Regions from separate parts of the Sphingobacterium suaedae genome, predicted to be linked through region 3. Evidence: riboswitches for the same ligand, from Rfam matches in the RefSeq annotation. Region 3 holds a riboswitch; each other region holds the start of a gene.
The links. Region 3 has a riboswitch for S-adenosylmethionine ahead of ACFSR5_RS05665 (O-acetylhomoserine aminocarboxypropyltransferase/cysteine synthase family protein). Riboswitches for the same ligand answer to the same signal wherever they lie in the genome.
Positions count from the first base shown of each region.

Region 1: another riboswitch for S-adenosylmethionine. It lies ahead of metE (5-methyltetrahydropteroyltriglutamate--homocysteine S-methyltransferase); the one in region 3 lies ahead of ACFSR5_RS05665 (O-acetylhomoserine aminocarboxypropyltransferase/cysteine synthase family protein).
Region 2: another riboswitch for S-adenosylmethionine. It lies ahead of ACFSR5_RS07700 (5-oxoprolinase); the one in region 3 lies ahead of ACFSR5_RS05665 (O-acetylhomoserine aminocarboxypropyltransferase/cysteine synthase family protein).
Region 4: another riboswitch for S-adenosylmethionine. It lies ahead of ACFSR5_RS13360 (methylenetetrahydrofolate reductase); the one in region 3 lies ahead of ACFSR5_RS05665 (O-acetylhomoserine aminocarboxypropyltransferase/cysteine synthase family protein).

Region 1 is NZ_JBHULR010000021.1:287,345-292,157, reverse strand. Features, by position in the region: gene ACFSR5_RS20535 (6-pyruvoyl trahydropterin synthase family protein) at 148-570, opposite strand; gene ACFSR5_RS20530 (alpha-hydroxy acid oxidase) at 648-1,820, opposite strand; SAM riboswitch class I at 1,949-2,058, shown strand; gene metE (5-methyltetrahydropteroyltriglutamate--homocysteine S-methyltransferase) at 2,129-4,441, shown strand; gene ACFSR5_RS20520 (hypothetical protein) at 4,605-4,781, shown strand.
Region 2 is NZ_JBHULR010000003.1:978,112-982,924, reverse strand. Features, by position in the region: gene ACFSR5_RS07705 (DUF2891 domain-containing protein) at 1-1,138, shown strand, start outside; gene ACFSR5_RS07700 (5-oxoprolinase) at 1,152-1,421, opposite strand; SAM-I-IV-variant riboswitch at 1,491-1,585, opposite strand; gene htpG (molecular chaperone HtpG) at 1,774-3,660, shown strand; tRNA gene ACFSR5_RS07690 (tRNA-His) at 4,139-4,212, opposite strand; gene ACFSR5_RS07685 (DUF1697 domain-containing protein) at 4,436-4,813, opposite strand, start outside.
Region 3 is NZ_JBHULR010000003.1:518,921-523,733, forward strand. Features, by position in the region: gene gap (type I glyceraldehyde-3-phosphate dehydrogenase) at 1-109, shown strand, start outside; gene mnmA (tRNA 2-thiouridine(34) synthase MnmA) at 222-1,313, opposite strand; tRNA gene ACFSR5_RS05650 (tRNA-Phe) at 1,495-1,570, shown strand; tRNA gene ACFSR5_RS05655 (tRNA-Phe) at 1,607-1,682, shown strand; tRNA gene ACFSR5_RS05660 (tRNA-Phe) at 1,719-1,791, shown strand; SAM riboswitch class I at 2,012-2,124, shown strand; gene ACFSR5_RS05665 (O-acetylhomoserine aminocarboxypropyltransferase/cysteine synthase family protein) at 2,362-3,669, shown strand; gene ACFSR5_RS05670 (homoserine O-acetyltransferase family protein) at 3,701-4,759, shown strand; gene ACFSR5_RS05675 (homoserine dehydrogenase) at 4,787-4,813, shown strand, end outside.
Region 4 is NZ_JBHULR010000005.1:122,814-127,626, forward strand. Features, by position in the region: gene ACFSR5_RS13355 (glycosyltransferase family 117 protein) at 1-1,354, opposite strand, end outside; gene ACFSR5_RS13360 (methylenetetrahydrofolate reductase) at 1,546-2,502, opposite strand; SAM riboswitch class I at 2,552-2,657, opposite strand; gene rimM (ribosome maturation factor RimM) at 2,761-3,285, opposite strand; gene ACFSR5_RS13370 (30S ribosomal protein S16) at 3,433-3,963, opposite strand; gene ACFSR5_RS13375 (UvrD-helicase domain-containing protein) at 4,159-4,813, shown strand, end outside.

The DNA.
Region 1 (4,813 bases), on a different contig from region 3:
TCGATCATTTGCAATTTTATAGGAATGCTATATAGAATGGATTTGCTGATCAATAGGTTAGCGTTTTTTTTGTCACAATATGTAGAATTTCTACAGCGGTAACCGTGAAAGCGTGAATTTCAAAAAAAGAAATAGAAAATATTTTCCTTACTCCAGTGTATATGTTGCAGAACACTTGGCTGTTTCCTCGACCCGGCATGCTACGAGTTTAACGGGGTGTCCTTCGAGCGCTGCGGGACCAATATCTTCGACAAGATATCGGGCAATATGTTCTGCTGTTGGATTAAAGGGGACGATAACTAGGCTGTTTCCTGCGATTTCGTTCAGCTGAGGTAAAAGTTCATCTTTTTCCCAAATTAGAAATTTGTGATCGAAATGATCTTCGAGCCATTGACATAACGTGGATTTGATGACAGAAAAATCTACTACCCTGCCAATTGAATCCAACCGATCTGCCACAACGGTAAAATGTATACGATAATTGTGGCCATGTAGAAAACGGCATTTGCCTTCATGACCCACGACACGATGACCGCAGGAAATATCGTGATAACGCTCAACAACAATCATAAGGCAAAGATAAAAATAGATTTTGATTGTATAATCCAAAAAAGCATGTTCGTTTTAACATGCTTTTTTGGAGGTATCTACGATCGTTGAAGGAGACGACCCGGAAACTGACCGACGTTTTCCAATGTCAGTTGTTGCATCACCTGATAGAGTTGTGCTTTGAACATGCTGATCGTGTGGTCACCCCCATCGTCGCCTAATGCGCCTACGCCATACATAAACGGTCTACCCATGAAGTTGAAATCGGATCCAACCGCATGTGCTCTTGCTAAATCTACCCCTGATCGGATGCCGCCATCAAGCATAATCTTAACTTTTTCCTTATACACCGGATTGCTGGCCAAATGGATGAGTGAATTGATGGAAGATTCCCCCGCATCAATTTGTCGGCCACCATGGTTCGAAACAATGACGCCATCTACGCCGATTCCGATCGCTGCTTGCATGTCTTCATCTGTGGTAATACCTTTTAATACAAGAGGACCATTCCAAATATCGCGTATGGCTTTGACTTTTTCTACATTGACTTTGCCAGTGAACGTCCGATTCATAAATTGGCCCAACTGAGAAAGATCTAAACCTTTTTCCATGTAAGGTTTCAGTGTCGCAAACGAAGGGATTCCGTGCTGTAAGGTTTTTATTCCCCAAGTTGGCCGTATCATGGCTTGTATGATATTCGAGATATTCATCTTGGGCGGCATAGACAAGCCGCTTTTTATTTCTCGATAACGAAGTCCAAACGAAGGGACATCTACAAGAACAACTAATACAGGACATTCTACATCTTTTAGTCGGCGTAAGATATCATCGCGTAAACGATCTTCCGTGGGATGGTAGAGTTGAAACCAAGCTTTTCCGTCAGACACCTTGGCTATGCGTTCGATGCTGCTTGTGGAAACAGTGCTTAGTGTATAAGGAATATCGTGCTTCGCAGCAGCCTTTGCCAAAATTTCGGGTGCATTGGGCCACATTAGACCCTGCAAACCGATAGGTGAAATACCAAATGGCGCGCTATATCGACGACCGAATAATTCGACAGACATGTCAATGTCGCCCGCAACGTGAAGATATTGAGGTTTTAAAAAAATATCGTCGAAATCACTCTCGTTTTTTGCAAGGTTAAACTCTTCATTTGCTCCGCCTTCCAAGTAATCGAATGCAAATTTGGGAATTCGGGATTTGGCCTTCGTCTTCAAATCAGCCACAGAGGGGTATTTTGGATTATATCGATACAAGATTTTCTTACTCATGTAAATCAGTGTTTAAATACAGGTGCCGAAGATACATACTATTCATGAAAATACCATCCTGTACAGGTAGGTACGCCAACTGCTAAAAATATTTTTGGGAAATCCGATAGTTATCCTTATCTTAGTCCCGCTTATAGAGAAAGGCCGAGGGAATAGACCCGCTGAAGCCTTAGCAACCTGTCACTGGACAAGGTGCTACATTCTACTCCAAACGTAATGAAATGGAGAAAGATAAGCTGAGATCACTAATCCTAGTGTCCTTCTCTCCAAGCAGCAATAAGGAAAGAATATTTAACAAGTAAACATTTATGTTATTAACAAACAATTTAGGTTACCCACGTGTGGGAGCGTTCCGCGAATTGAAAAAAGCCAATGAAGCATATTGGGCTAAGAAAATCAGCGCGGACGAATTATTGCAAGCTGGACTTAAAATCCGGGAGGGCAACTGGAAAACTCAAAAGGATGCAGGTATTGACCTAATCCCTTCCAACGACTTTTCATTTTATGATCAGGTTTTGGACTTGTCGTTGACGGTAGGTGCTATTCCTGAGCGCTACCATTCACTATTGAATAAAATTGATCGTCAGTATAATCTCGATTTGTATTACGCGATGGCACGTGGTTTCCAAGAAGAAGGCGTAGACGTTACGGCTATGGAAATGACAAAATGGTTTGATACCAATTATCACTACATCGTTCCTGAATTTACGAAAGATCAAACATTTAAGTTGACTTCGGAAAAATTCTTAAACGAATACAACGAAGCAAAATCGTTAGGCATCGAAACAAAACCTGTTTTAATTGGCCCGATTACCTATTTATTACTAGGAAAAGAAAAAGAAGCTGGTTTTAGCCGTATCGATTTAATCGACAACTTGCTACCGGTTTATGAAGAAATTTTGACTAAGTTGGCGGCAGCAGGAGCACAATATGTGCAGATTGATGAGCCTTACTTAGCATTGGATATCGACGATGCAACACGCGCTTTATACGGAAGCGTTTTCGAAAAGTTAGCTGCGGCAGCTCCAAGTGTCAAACTGATCGTTGCTACTTATTTCGAAGCGCTTCGCGACAATGAGGAAATTGCGCTCAAACTGCCGGTTCATGCATTGCACCTGGATCTCGTGCGTGGAGAAGATCAACTGGATACGATATTATCTAAAGTTCCTACTTCCCTTACCCTTTCCTTGGGTGTGGTAGAAGGTCGAAATATTTGGAAAAATGATTATGAAAAATCATTAGCAAAAATTAAGCAAGCAGTCGATGTTTTGGGTGCGGATCGCGTATGGGTCGCTCCATCGTCTTCTTTACTTCATGTTCCTTTTGATCTGGATAATGAAGATAACGAAGAGTCGTTGCCGGCAGAAGTGAAAAACTGGTTAGCCTTTGCCAAGCAGAAATTGGCAGAAGTCAAAGACTTAGCCATCTTGGCGGATGGTCATGTTGATGCGAACACAGCGGAACGGTTTGAGGCAAACAAAGCTGCTGCGGAAAGTCGGCGGACATCTCCTTTAATTCATAAACCAGAAGTAAAAGAACGTGTAAACAACATCACCGATGATGATGCGAAACGTACTTCTCCTTTTGCCTCTCGTAAAGCAGCACAACAAGCTAAATTCAACTTGCCGGCGTTCGCTACAACAACAATCGGTTCTTTCCCGCAAACGAAAGACGTGCGTAAGTGGAGAGCAGACTTGAAAAAAGGAGCGATCTCACAAGATGAATACGATAAAGAAATCGCTGAAGAAACGGAGAGAACCATCCGTTTACAGGAGGATCTGGATATTGACGTGTTGGTACATGGTGAATTCGAACGTAATGATATGGTCGAGTATTTCGGCGAGCAGTTGGCAGGTTATGCCTTTACAAAAAACGGATGGGTTCAATCCTACGGTTCTCGATGTGTGAAACCTCCTGTGATTTATGGCGACGTCTATCGTCCTGCAGATATGACCGTCCGTTGGTCGGCTTATGCACAATCCTTGACCAACCGTCCCGTGAAGGGCATGCTTACGGGGCCTGTGACCATCTTGCAATGGTCGTTCGTTCGTAATGATCAGCCCCGTTCGACTACAACATATCAAATAGCTTTAGCGATCTTGGACGAAGTACAAGCATTGGAAAAAGCAGGTATTAAGATTATCCAGATCGATGAGCCCGCTATTCGCGAAGGACTTCCATTGCGTAAATCTGATCAGCAAGATTACCTAAATTGGGCCGTTCGTGCCTTCCGCGTATCTTCTTCTAACGTCGACGATGATACACAAATCCATACACATATGTGTTACTCCGAGTTTAACGATATCATTCAGGATATCGCTGCTATGGACGCGGATGTTATAACGATTGAAACATCGCGTTCGCAGATGGAGCTACTTGACGCATTTGCCGGCGATTTTAAATATCCGAATGATATTGGCCCAGGCGTCTATGACATCCACTCTCCGCGCGTCCCAAGTACCGAGGAGATGGTGCATCTATTACGTAAAGCGAAAGCAGTCGTTCCTGCAGAGCAGTTATGGGTAAACCCAGATTGTGGTTTGAAGACACGGGCTTGGCCAGAAACGAAGGCCGCGCTAGAGTCGATGGTCGAAGCTGCTAAAATTTTACGTTCAGAGTAGAAGCATTTAGTAATATAAAATAAGGAGACAGCCTGGCCGACTTTTCGTCAGGCTGTTCTTTTTCTTACTTAACAAAAGACAGCGTGCAATGGGGGCGTTGGAGAAAATTGTTGCTCCTCTTCAACATTTTTCATTTTCTATTGTTCTCTAAAAAAGGAAAATTATGAAAAAGTTCTCGTTTATTGCACTGATCGTATTCGCAACCATGACATTGACAAGTTGCGAAGTTATTGAAGGTATTTTTAAAGCGGGTGTGTGGTCTGGTGTTATTCTCGTTGTTCTCGTTATCGCACTCATCATATGGATTATCGCAAAGGTCGCTGGTGGAGGAAAGCGTTAAGATTCTATTAAATACGCGTGCAGGTGTGCCAA
Region 2 (4,813 bases), 460 kb from region 3:
AAGAAAAATAAAGTACTCCCTCAAAAACTGTAGTCGATTCGCTATATGGACATTCTTAACTACACTATCGGCGATAGGCTTCAGTTGTCAGGGGGGGAATAACCCTGTCGGTGGTAAAGGTAAGTCTCCAGATAGGCTGCAACTTAATGAAGAAACCGCACAGACGATCTTTACATTGCCTACACATTGTTTGGTTACCGAGTACCCTAATAAGTTGGGGCAGGTGATTGGTCGTGCGGCCGATCTAAAAAGTCCGAAAGTTTTACGTCCTATATTCTACGGATGCTTTGATTGGCATTCAGCAGTTCATGGTTACTGGTCTATCATCCGATTGCTGAAGCAATTTCCGCAACTGGATTCGGATGGATCAGTTCGGCAGTTATTGAATACGCATATCACATCGGAAAACCTAGCAGTAGAGCTTTCATTTTTTAATGATGAAAATAATTTAGGGTTTGAGCGTACTTATGGCTGGGCTTGGTTGTTTAAACTACAGCACGAGTTAGCAACATGGCGTGATGTGGACGCGCAGAGATGGAAAACGATCTTGCAACCTTTGGTCGATGTTTTGTCACAGCGGACACAAGTCTATCTGTCCAAATTAATTTATCCTATCCGAACGGGACAACATGACAATACGGCCTTTAGCCTCAATTTAATGTATGAATATGCCACTGCGACCGGAGATATGGATCTGGCAAATGCAATAAAAGCGAGTAGTATGCGTTTCTATGAGAATGACAAAAATTGTGCTTTGGCATACGAGCCGAGCGGTAACGACTTTTTGTCGCCCTGCCTAGAAGAAGCTTACCTCATGAGTCGCTTGATGTCAAAAAAAGCTTACAAAAACTGGCTGTCAGATTTTATGCCCATCCTATTTGAATCAAATATTGATGCCATTCAACCTGCGATGGTAAGCGATCGTACGGACGGAAAGTTAGTGCATTTGGATGGTCTAAATTTCAGCCGGGCGCATTGTCTGTATGGAATTTCCTCTGCTTTGCCAGAGTTGGCGAATACCTGTATCCCACTTGCGAATACCCATGTCAATTTCTCGTTGAAAAATATAGCCAACGATGATTACATGGGCAGTCACTGGTTGGGGGCATTTGCTTTGCTGGCACTTTCTCCGCAGTAGTTCGGTTGATGAGCTACTCATAGGCGAGTGGTATCAGCGCATTGTTTTCTAATTTAACTTTTACGATCTGGATAACGCTAAAACCGTCTTCCTTCGAGATAATCGGAGATAAGTCGATACCCTTCTTAGCCAACGCTTTCAATATGGCGTTACGAAACGTCGACCGGGATGCTCCCCATCCTCTGTTTTCGACGATGTCGTTGTTGAAGGTAATCAACTCGGAAACGGAGTAGGTATGGAACTGATCTAAAACATGTTGAGGGAGTTGAATAGCTGTAGACATACAATTTAAAAATTAAAAGGTTTAACCATAAATTGTATCCAGAAATCCTTGGGGGTTTTAAAACACGCGTTTAGCACGTTTATTTTGGTATTTTACCCGTATTATTTCACCACCGCGGTGTCTTCACTCGGTTGGTATTGCGCCTGCAATTCTGAATACACTACAAGTTTAATAGATTTTATTCATTTTCACAACTGTTTTATAAAAATAAGGGTAAATCGTTGCGTGAAATGACAGGATGTACGCAAAAGCCCGTGTGTTAGTCAGAAAACTGTCATCCTGTCTGTAATTTTGGGTTTGGAATGTTCCTTGCTCACCTTCGGCATTATAGCAAAAATAAAATAGTAGATATATGCAAGAAAAAGGTAGTATTTCGATTCATACGGAGAATATTTTTCCGGTTATCAAAAAATTCCTCTACTCGGACAACGAGATTTTCCTACGGGAGCTGGTTTCCAATGCGGTGGACGCTTCTCAAAAAATCAAGCGTTTATCTTCTTTAGGCCAATTTCAAGGTGAACTTGGCGATTTAACAGTCGATGTTGCTTTTGATGAAGAAGCAAAGACCATTACGATTTCGGATCGCGGTATCGGTATGACTGCTGAGGAAATCAAGAAGTATATCAATCAGATTGCATTCTCCGGGGCAACGGAGTTTATGGAAAAATTTAAAGAGGCTAATGATGCGAATGAAATCATTGGACGGTTTGGTCTCGGCTTTTACTCTGCCTTTATGGTGGCTGATCGGGTTGAGATTGAATCCCTGTCTTATCAGGACGGAGCGACGCCCGCACATTGGACTTGTGATGGAAGTACTTCCTATGAGATCTCAGAAGGTACACGTACAACACGTGGAACAGACGTCATTCTTCACGTAAACGAAGAATCGCTAGAATTTTTAAGTAAAGCGCGCTTGAGTGACATTCTCAATAAATACGCTCGGTTTTTACCTGTTCCGGTACGCTTTGGTACAAAATCGGAATCGGAACCGGACGGTGAGGACGAAGAAGGTAAGCCAAAATATAAAACAGTAGAGGTTGATAACATCATTAATAATACATCACCGGCATGGACGAAAGCTCCTTCCGAATTGAAAGATGAAGATTATTTGGCTTTCTACCGAGAATTGTATCCATATTCCATGGATGAACCGCTGTTCTGGATTCATCTTAATGTAGATTATCCATTTAATCTAACTGGGATCTTATACTTCCCGAAAGTAAAGAACGAGATGGATATACAGCGTAATAAGATCCAGTTGTTTTCCCGTCAGGTATTTATTACGGATGAGGTTAAGGATATTGTGCCTGAGTTTCTGATGTTATTACAAGGTGTAATCGACTCGCCTGATATCCCGTTGAATGTTTCCCGATCCTTTTTGCAAGCGGATAGTAATGTTAAGAAAATTAACAACTACATCACGAAGAAAGTCGCAGATAAGTTGAACGAAATCTTTAAGGCCGACCGCAAGAACTTCGAAGAAAAGTGGAATGATATTGCGCTTTTTATTAAATACGGCATGTTGAGTGATGATAAATTTGCAGAGAAAGCAAATGATTTCTGTCTACTCAAAAATACGGAGAATGAAAGTTATACCTTTAAAGAATACTATGAGAAAGTAAAAGATATTCAGGTAGACAAAGAGGGCAATATTGTGTATTTGTATACCAACGATGCATCCCAACAAGATAGCTTTATTGCTTCTGTCAAAACCAAAGGTTATGATGTTTTGGTGTTGGATGGTCCGTTGGATACGCATTTTGCGAGCTATTTGGAGCAGAAGGGCGGTGAGAAGGTTCAGGCCAAGCGTGTTGATGCAGATGTCGTGGATAAACTGATTCAAAAAGACGATCAACAAACACTAGCTTTGTCTGAGGAGGAGTCGAAGAAAGCCTCGGAGATATTTGAAAAAGCAATCTCCCGATCGGATATGAAGGTGGAAGTGGATGCCTTACACGAGGCCGACCTGCCGGTATCGGTAACCATCGATGAATTTATGCGCCGGATGAAGGACATGGCAAAAACGGGCGGAGGCATGGGCTTCTATGGAACATTACCAGACAATTATAAAGTTACGGTAAATGGAAATCACCCCTTGGTTAAACGGATCTTGGAGAGTTCCGAAGAGGACGGCGAAAAGTTGGCGAAGCAAGCGTTCGATTTGGCTTTACTATCACGCGGACTGCTGAAGGGGGCGGATTTGACTTCTTTTGTTAAAAGAAGCGTTGAGATGATCTAAAAAATCCTTTACGTTAGATATGTCTGAAACTCCGGTGCGATCTCGTGCCGGAGTTTCTGTTTACGTACCCTTTAGCAATTGGATGGACACCAGGTGGATAGGTTGGCGGACCATACACAAATGAGACCCTCATGTCTTTAATCAGTTCCTGAACATCGCCACAGAATTTTCTGTAACGAAGACATATTGTGGCATCCGAGTGCTGCAATAATCAACGGCAAAATGGACGGACACTGTTTAATGGTTCCTCAACAATGACATCCGACACATTTTCGCCCTAAAAGGAGGGATAACAAGACCAATAAGATGGCTCTGTTCTTTACTAACCGTGGCTCTATGATCACGAAGATGACAGCAGGAGGTGGGGCTCGGTAACGGAGTTCGTTGAAGTGTTTGCCGTGATAGCAATTGTTAATGGCATGTTGGGTAAATATATTGGATAGACAAAAAAAGCTCCTCTTTTAGAGGAGCTTTTTTGGGTGGATAATCGGGCTCGAACCGACGACCCCTAGAACCACAATCTAGTGCTCTAACCAACTGAGCTATACCCACCGTGATTTTGATGACACAAAAGTAGAACAAATACCTATATACTCCAAATAATTCGATTAAAAAAAATAGACAGGATAGGGAATAAGTTCATTCTGAATAAGATAATTTTCGAGCAACTCTTCTCATGGATCAACGTAAACGGATTGCGTGTGGACGCGCACACGTTCAAGCGTTTTACCCGGCGGTCAAATCACGATTGGCTCCGGATAGCTTTACAGGACAACTAACTGTTCGTAGACAAGGCAAGAAGCTTTCGATAGGTGTTTAAATTCCGTCCTGTACCGACCACCTTAAGTTTACGTTCAAAATAGTTGTTACTCATTTTTGCTTTCGCGGCTCCTTCCGGTAGATAGAAGTATACCATTCTATCTTGTATATGAAACCATTCCTGACCGTGATCCACTTGTTGTAAAGCAGCGATGTATCCTGTCTGAGGCGATTGATCAAGTATCATAATGAACAGACGGTTCGGCGCGAGGTCTTTTTTTCTTGGTATGCCAGCAATAGCCTGCTCCACCTGTTTGCTATTGAGGACGAATACGTCCACGTGAAGCTCGAAACGGTCGATCAGCACCTTATGCACCCGCTCTTTCACTTCTTC
Region 3 (4,813 bases):
GGGTATTTCCTTGAATGACAATTTCGTCAAAGTTGTTTCTTGGTACGATAACGAGTGGGGGTATTCCAACAAAATCATCGACTTAGCACAAGAAATCGGCAAATTGTAAGAAGCCGATTCTTTTTCATAAAAAAGGACTGTTAAGACAGTCCTTTTTATTTTATGTATTGGGCCACTGGTAATGCATCGTTCAGACGATATATGCACGGGCTGCAAGACAGTTACTTCATTAGGAATCCGCCTCCCAGTAGATCATTACCTTCATAGAATACAGCCGATTGTCCGGGCGCAATACCTTTAACGTTGTGTGTAAAATCGACTTGCATTACATTTCCCCGTTGCGTCAGGATCGACTGGGCCCCTGCGTCCTTATAGCGAATTTTTGTCACGGCTTCCATGGGTTCACTAAGTGATGCATACTTGATTAAGTTGATATCACGCACAAGGGCTTGTGATTTTTCCAATTCGTGCTCTTCTCCCAATACGACAGAATTGCTCTCCGGTAAAATCTCAATAACAAACATAGGTTTGCCTAATGCGATACCCAATCCTTTACGTTGTCCGATTGTAAAATATGGATACCCAATGTGCTTCCCAACCACCGTACCATCTGCCAAAATAAAATTTCCTGGTCCGATTTCTTCATCTAACGTCGGTCGTTTGTGTCGAAGGAAAGCCCGATAATCGTTATCCGGGACGAAGCAAATCTCGTAACTTTCTGACTTTTGCGCCAGCTCCTCTTGTCCCATTTCTAAGGCCATCTGGCGGATTTCTTTTTTTGTAAAATTCCCTAATGGAAACTGCGTTCGGGCCAAATTTTCCTGCGACACGCCCCACAGCACATAAGATTGATCCTTATTTTCGTCCCTCCCTTTAGAGATGACGTATCGACCATTGTCGTGCATACGAATATTCGCATAATGTCCGGTCGCAATAAACTCACAGTCCAATTTATCCGCGCGTTTCATCAATGCTGACCATTTGATGTGGGTATTGCAAAGGACACAAGGATTTGGCGTGCGTCCGGCAATATATTCGTCTACAAAATTGTCGATGACATAATCACCAAATTCGTCGCGTATGTCCAATATATAATGAGGGAAACCATATCCTACGGCTAGAGAACGAGCATCGTTTATACTATCGAGACTGCAACAGCCGGTTTCTTTCGAAGAGCCACCGGCGGATGCATAATCCCAAGTTTTCATCGTAATGCCAATGACCTCGTAGCCCTGCTCATGCAACATAACGGCTGCAACTGAACTATCTACTCCGCCACTCATTGCAACCAAAACTCTACCTTTTTTACTCATACTAATTTTGTGAAGTGCAAAGATAGCGTATTTGACTCAGTGCAGTGTTTATTTGATGTAATTTTATCTTGATCAGAATCAACCAGTTGAAAAATGCACTAAAAATAATTAGAACAAAAGTTTTAGAATTCAAAAAAAGACCCTAGATTTGCAACGCAACAAAGGAAATCAATGTTGTAACGGTGCCATAGCTCAGTTGGTAGAGCAAAGGACTGAAAATCCTTGTGTCGCTGGTTCGAATCCAGCTGGCACCACCAAAATCTGAGAGTAACAGATTCCAAACAAAAACTTAAGGTGCCATAGCTCAGTTGGTAGAGCAAAGGACTGAAAATCCTTGTGTCGCTGGTTCGAATCCAGCTGGCACCACCAAAATCTGAAAGTAACAGATTTCAAACAAAAACTTAAGGTGCCATAGCTCAGTTGGTAGAGCAAAGGACTGAAAATCCTTGTGTCGCTGGTTCGAATCCAGCTGGCACCACGAGAAAGCCTCTTCATTAAAAGAGGTTTTTTTTATTAGGAATGTTCTGCGAATACCATGGTCTTCTTCAAACAGCCGCATGATGCTTCCCCAACGGAATCTCATGGCGGGTTATCAAACTGGATTCCAAATAAAATTTGTATTCTATTGAAAAACGGTTATATTTGCGGAGTACTTCGATAGTGGTACCCTAATCAACACCTTCCGAAAGCTAGGTCTTGATTTATAAAGAAGTGGCGAGAGACTGGCTCGATGACCCACTGGCAACCTTCAATAGCATTGAAAAGGTGCCAATTCCTGTCCAAAGTAATAATGCTTTGGAGCATATAAATGACATAAGACAATGATAGCACTTACAACAGTACATTCTTATACGGCATTTTTATACCCTAGACGCATAACAACAGGGAACATGGTTTTGACTACGCGAATGCGTTAGTCGTTCCCGGCCACACAAGGTAGGACGAACTCCCTCCTATTCCATGGCCTTATGCCCGAACGACCACCCTCCCCTTTGTCCCTGGAGTATACCGATATACTATTTAGTAAACCTTTAAAATATTCTATACTATGTCATCAAATAGAAACTTAAAATTCGAAACCCTGCAAGTTCATGCAGGTCAGGAAGTTGACCCTACAACAGGCTCAAGGGCTCTTCCCATTTATCAAACAACATCCTATGTGTTTGAAAATGCGGAACACGGAGCCAACCTGTTCGCCTTAAAGCAATTTGGAAACATCTATACTCGTATTATGAACCCCACTACCGATGCGTTCGAAAAGCGAATCGCAGCGCTTGAAGGTGGTGTCGCTGCCCTCGCTGTCGCTTCGGGACAGGCAGCACAATTTATTGCCTTGACGAATATCTTAGAAAGCGGTGATAATTTTGTGGCGGGTTCAAATCTGTATGGTGGTACCTATAACCAATTTAAGGTATCTTTTAAGCGTTTAGGTATAGAGGCTCGATTTGCGGCCGATAGCGATGCCGAACAAATTGAGCCGTTAATTGACGAACGCACTAAGGCAATTTATGTGGAAACTATCGGGAATCCAAGCTACAATATTCCGGATTTCGAAAAAATTGCGGCATTGGCAAAGAAGTATGATCTTCCGCTTATCGTAGACAACACCTTTGGTGCAGGGGGCTACCTCTTTAAGCCATTAGAACATGGCGCTCATATCGTCGTTGAATCGGCTACGAAATGGATTGGTGGACATGGGACAAGTATAGGCGGTGTCATTATTGATGGTGGCAATTACAACTGGGGAAATGGCAAATTTAAACAATTCTCGGAGCCGTCTGAGGGATATCATGGACTGGTGTTTGCCGATGTATTTGGTCCAAATGGCCCTTTTGGCAACATACAATTTATCATACGTGCCCGTGTGGAAGGCTTACGCGACTTCGGTCCGGCCTTGTCGCCATTCAATTCGTTCTTACTTGTACAAGGGCTTGAAACGTTGTCCCTTCGTGTACAGCGACATATAGACAATGCACTGGAGATCGCGCAATGGCTAGAAGCGCATCCGCAGGTTGAAAAAGTCAGTTATCCCGGACTTAAAAGCCATCCTTACCATCAAAACGCGCAGAAATACTTGAAAAATGGATACGGATCTGTGTTATCTTTTACGATTAAAGGCGGCGCAAGCAAGGCCGATGAATTTATTGATGCACTGGAATTAATCAGTCACCTAGCCAATGTGGGCGACGCGAAAACATTAATTATACATCCAGCAGCGACGACCCATCAACAATTGTCTGAAGAGGCACAACAAGCTGCGGGCGTATACCCGGGGCAATTGCGATTATCAGTTGGTATAGAACATATAGATGATATTAAACAGGACATACAACAAGCTTTTGATAAAATTAATTGAGAACGTCCTTCGTGGATAATGCATGGAACACATGAGTTTGAGAATACATAAATCGGCAGACGCATTTTTGTTGGAAAGCGGAGCAAAGCTCGACGAGTTGACCATTGCTTATCACACGTATGGCGAACTGAACGACCGTAAAGACAATGTGGTGTGGGTTTGTCATGCCTTAACAGCCAATTCAGATGTGCTTGATTGGTGGCCTGGATTGTTTGGCGAGCATGAGTTGTTTAATCCAAACGATTATTTTATCATTTGTGCCAATGTTTTAGGATCGGCTTACGGGACTACTAGCCCATTAAGTATCAACCCGCAGTCGGGTAAACCGTACTACTTAACCTTTCCACAATTTACAATACGGGACATTGTACGTGCCAATCAGCGGTTGGCCGACCATCTGGGCATTACGACTATCGATATTCTGATCGGAGGATCTCTCGGTGGGCAGCAAGTGCTGGAGTGGACTGCAGCTAAAACCATTCGCATCAACCGTTTGATTGCTATCGGCACCTGTGCACAGTCTTCTCCATGGGGCATCGCATTCAATGAAAGTCAGCGGTTGGCGATAGCGGCAGACGCTACTTTTTATGAGGACCGTCCAGATGGTGGTTTTTCTGGACTCAAAGCCGCACGAAGCATCGCGTTGCTTTCTTACCGGAACCACGATACCTATACGGCTACCCAACAGGAAACAGACACGGATAAGATCGACGAGTATCGGGCTTCGTCCTACCAACGTTATCAAGGAGACAAACTCGTCCGTCGTTTTAATGCATACAGTTATTGGTATCTGACAAAAGCCATGGATAGCCATCATTTGGGTCGGAATCGGGAATCTGTGGCACAAACGCTGGCGGATTTCGAACCGGAGACTCTCGTGATCGGGATTCCAACAGACGTACTATTTCCATCGGTAGAACAGGAGTTCATTGCCCGCCACATCCCGCGTGCCACGTATTATGAACTACATTCACGGTATGGACACGATGGCTTTCTTATCGAAACCGCCACATTGACCGATATTATTGGAAAATTTCTACAGGAAAGCGAGGCCACACCGCGCGGTATAATACACGAAAAAACAGTTTAAGACAACATATATAGATAGAGAAAAACAATGAGTAACAAATTAATCATCGGCATG
Region 4 (4,813 bases), on a different contig from region 3:
TGGTACTTCCTACATATTTTTGCTCATCATTTTGCCGGCCTACAAAATTCCACAGAAAGTAACGTCCATACATATCCCCCAATTGATGGGAAAAGAAAAATCGTAAATTGTCTGAAAAGGTTGGAGATTCACCTGGAGCTAGGCCTAAATACATCCGATAAAAATCTGGATGTTTATCACTGTACACGCGCGGAAACAACATTTCTTTATCGTATGCATATCGTGGGCTACCCGTCATCTTCTCGTAACGATCTTTGCCCTTCTTATACGTGCTTCCGTACACCACATCTACCACTTTGGCATCAAAAGTAGGGCCTTTGATGAGCGGCTCACTAATGTATTGTTCCCGACTAAGGTATCCTAAAAATGAGTACACGTTATCTGGCGCATTGTTGTTAAGCGACGGATCTGCGTGTGCACGGATGACGATCATCGCAAAAGAGGTATACCCGAACAAGACAAAACAAATACCCAAGAGTGCAGTATTCAATACAGGTTTTGATCTTTTCACACTGTAGTATATCCCCCAACCTAACGAAATGACCAACAAAAATGCAAAAATCCATATCCCTGTACCGAAATCAAAACCAAACTGATTGACGAATAGCAGTTCGAATTTCGCCGCTATACGAATCAGATATTGGATGACACCCCAAAGAATAAAGGCAAGGATACCAATTCCAATCGTTAAGGAAGCGACGATTCCCTTTGTCGATATTTTTTGGTATCTGCGGAAATAAACGATCAAGGCCAATGCAGGAATGGTCAATAAGTTCAACAAATGTACACCTATAGACAGCCCCATAATATACATAATTAACAATAGCCATCGATCTGCGTTAGGCTGATCCGCTCGTCTATCCCATTTTAAAATGAGCCAAAATACCGCGGCAGTACATAACGACGACATGGCATATACTTCAGATTCTACAGCTGAATACCAAAATGAATCTGTAAAAGCGTATGCTGCAGCACCTATCGTTCCCGCCAGCATAATCCGCGCAATGTGCCACCCGCCTGTTGCAATATTCGATTTATCGAACACTTTACGGGCCAAGGCAGTAATCGTCCAGAACAAAAACAAGATCGTCATTCCGCTACATACTGCCGATCCAGCGTTCATCCAGTACGCGATACGCGACGTATCTCCCATGGCAAGATTTGAAAACACATTCTGGATCATCAGAAATAGAGGCGCACCCGGTTGGTGAACGATCTGAAGTTTATAAGCAGATGCGATAAACTCCCCCGTATCCCACCAGCTGTTAAACTGATCTGCCGTCACCATATAAACACACGTAGCAATAAGGGCGAGAAGCCAACCGATGAGGTTATTAATCTTTTCGTAATTCATATCGTTTATTCTTGGGTAATTTGGATATTAAATTACAAACAAAATACGGGGATCCGTTCGCATTAACATTATTTAACGGGAGGCCTTTGAACCATGTACATAGCCATGGACTTGCATGAAAAAGCGGATTACGATTTATCGGCGTATCCCGCTTTTATATTTTTTTAAATTCGGACGGTGAATCGCTTATGTTAAGCTAGTCGTTCCACAATCTTCTTTGTCGGACCAGGATTACTCATGGTGTAAAAGTGCAGTACCGGTGCGCCGAACTTAATTAGCTCTTTGCATTGGTTGACCAACCATTCCTCGCCCACCTGCCTCACGTCTGCATTTGTTTTGCAAGCGTCAACAGCATCACTCAATTCCTCTGGAATGTCCAGATGGAAGATTTTAGGCAGGGTGATCAACTGCTTCTTGGTTGTCAGTGGTTTCAACCCCGGAATGATCGGTACATGAATGTCGTTATCCCTGCATTTGGTCACGAATTCCTTGTATTTTTCTACGTTAAAAAACATCTGGGTCACGATAAATTCCGCTCCCATGTCTACCTTTTTCTTTAACCATTTGAAATCGGTGTTAAAATTAGGTGCTTCAAAATGTTTCTCTGGGTATCCGGCAACACCTATACAGAAATTTGTCTTTTCTGAGCTCTCAATATCCTCATGCAAATATTTGCCATGGTTCATGTCAATGACTTGTTCCAGCAAATCAGTCGCATAGGCATGTCCGCCTGGTGTAGGAACGAAATCAGGATCGCCTTTTCTTGCATCCCCACGCAAGACTAATACATTGTCAATGCCTAGAAAATTTAAATCGATCAATGCGTTTTCTGTTTCCTCTTTGGTAAAACCACCGCAAATTAGGTGAGGCACGGCATCCACTTTGTATTTACTCATTATGGCTGCGCATATGGCAACGGTTCCTGGACGTTTTCGATAGGCAACACGTTCCAGCAAGCCACTATCATGTTGTTTATACAAATAGTCTTCCCGATGGTATGTTACGTCGATAAATGGAGGTTTGAACTCCATCAATTCGTCCATGGTTTTAAAAATACTTTGGATCCCCTGACCCTTTGCAGGCGGTAGCAACTCGAATGAAAACAAGGTTTTTCCCTTGGCGTTCTTAATATGATCTACAATTTTCATTTTTTTCTATTTAGGCTCAGAGAAAACGCACGGGGAATTGTGATTCTTCAGCTTATCTTTCTCAACCACCTTGTCGAGTAGAATGTAGCACCTTGACCATGGTCAGGTTGCTAAGGCTTCAGCGGGTCTATTCCCTCTGCCTTTCTCTATAAGCGGAGGCTAATATCGTTATTCTAATCAAGAAGTAAAAATTAAAAATCGTTTTTTGCAACCTTTAACATGGGGTAAATCGCTAATAAACAGCGGAAAATTGGAGACTTATTCTTTGTAAAGATCAATGAGACCATCCGGCAGTTCCACTTCGATGATTTCTTCCTCAGGATCTATATCCAATATCAGCTCTTCATTCAACGGAAATAACAGTTCCTTTCCATGAAAGTCCACCCTAGCTATAAATTGTTGAGGAAGTTCTTGCACGTCAATGATCTCACCAATTTCGCCTTCGTGTTCGTCAATTACCCTAAAACCGATTAAATCAGAATAACGGAAGTCGTCCGGATCACGCTCTGGCATCTTGTCCGTGGGCAAATAGGCCTTTTTTTTCACCAATCCCTGTGCTTTATCGATATGATCAACATCCGCTAGCTGGAGATAAGCCGTACTATTCTTCTGCAGTTTAATAGAATCCACGAAATAAGGCACCAACTTCTTGTTTATTTCCAGAAAAAGCACATCAAAATCGAGTTCATCGTAATCAGTGAACTCGAAAAAAAGTTGCAATTCCCCCTTCAATCCTCGGGTTTTCGTGATATAGCCTATATAAAAAGCGTCGTTCAGATTCATCCTGCAAAGTAAGAAGTAAAAAATGACAATTCAAAAAAGGCAGAGCAATGATAAGATCATGTTGTCCGCTCATCGCCCGATCAATTCGCCCAATTAAAAAAGCCGAACCTAATCGGTACGGCTTTCTTGAATCTGTATGAATAATACTTATCCTTCAGTTTCTTCTGACGCTGGAGCTTCAGTTTCTGCTTCTTCAGCAGCAGGAGCCTCCTCAACAGCAGGCGTGTTTTTAGCAACGATAGCAGCAGCTTTGTCCGCTTTTTTCTTTGCTTCTGCAGCAAGAGCAGCTTTCTTAACCTCTTCCTTCGACTGTGCTAAGCCTGATTTCTTACCTTCAATTTTTGCATCTTTACCTTCTGACCATTGTGCAAAAAGTTCTTCTGCTTTAGCTTCATCAAATGCACCTTTTTTCACACCACCTTGTAAGTGTTTTTTGTACAGTACACCTTTGTAAGAAAGGATAGCACGTGCTGTATCTGTAGGCTGTGCACCTTTATTCACCCAATCTAATGCTTTTTCAAAATCCAAAACGATTGTCGCTGGATTTGTGTTTGGATTGTAAGAACCGATACGCTCGATGAATTTACCATCACGTGGAGCACGTGAATCTGCTACTACTACGTGGTAGAAAGGCTTTCCTTTTTTACCATGTCTTTGCAATCTGATTTTAGTTGCCATGTTTTTTTTGTTTATGTATTCAACATATCCCCCGTGCCTCATGCAAGAGGGGACGCAAAGATAGCAATTTAAATCTGAAAAATAAAAACAAAAAAGAAGCTAGGTCTGTCTACCTCTGCGAGTTGCAGGCCTTCGTAGACAAACGCTCATCATTACTTACTTTATTTTTCCCCTTTTTATCGCTATTTTCAAACCATGAACGCAGTTGCTCCACTAAAAATACTAAAGGCTTCCGCTGGTTCGGGAAAAACCTTTAGCCTTACTCTCCACTATCTCACGCTGCTGCTCTCCAATGAAAACAGCTACCGGGAGATTTTAGCGGTCACCTTTACGAACAAAGCGACAGCCGAAATGAAGGAACGTATCTTGAGCGTTTTAAACGGCCTTGCCACAGGCAGTCCATCAGGGAAAATTGAAGACTTTCGGAAACTTTTACGGCAGCAATCTCCAAACTGGACGGATCAACTTATCCAAGAAAAAGCGTACCGCGTTTATCGAAAAATTCTTCACGATTATGGACATTTTACCATAAGTACCATCGACGGCTTTTCCCAGAAAGTTATACGTAGCTTCACCTACGAGCTTAATTTGGACGCTGCGTACAAAATCGAGATGAATACCGCGAAGGTTAAACAAGAGTTAGCTATAATGTTAACTCAACTGCTAGACGACAGACCAGACTTATTGGCTTGGATTATGGACTTTGCCGAACAAAAGATTGCCAATAATGAAAACTGGAATTACCGGCAACAATTGCTCAATTTAGCCAACCTTATCTTCACTGAAAATTTTCAGGAATTTAACGCCTATTTAGCTGTCGCCGATGCGGTGGATGTCTTTAATCTGCTTC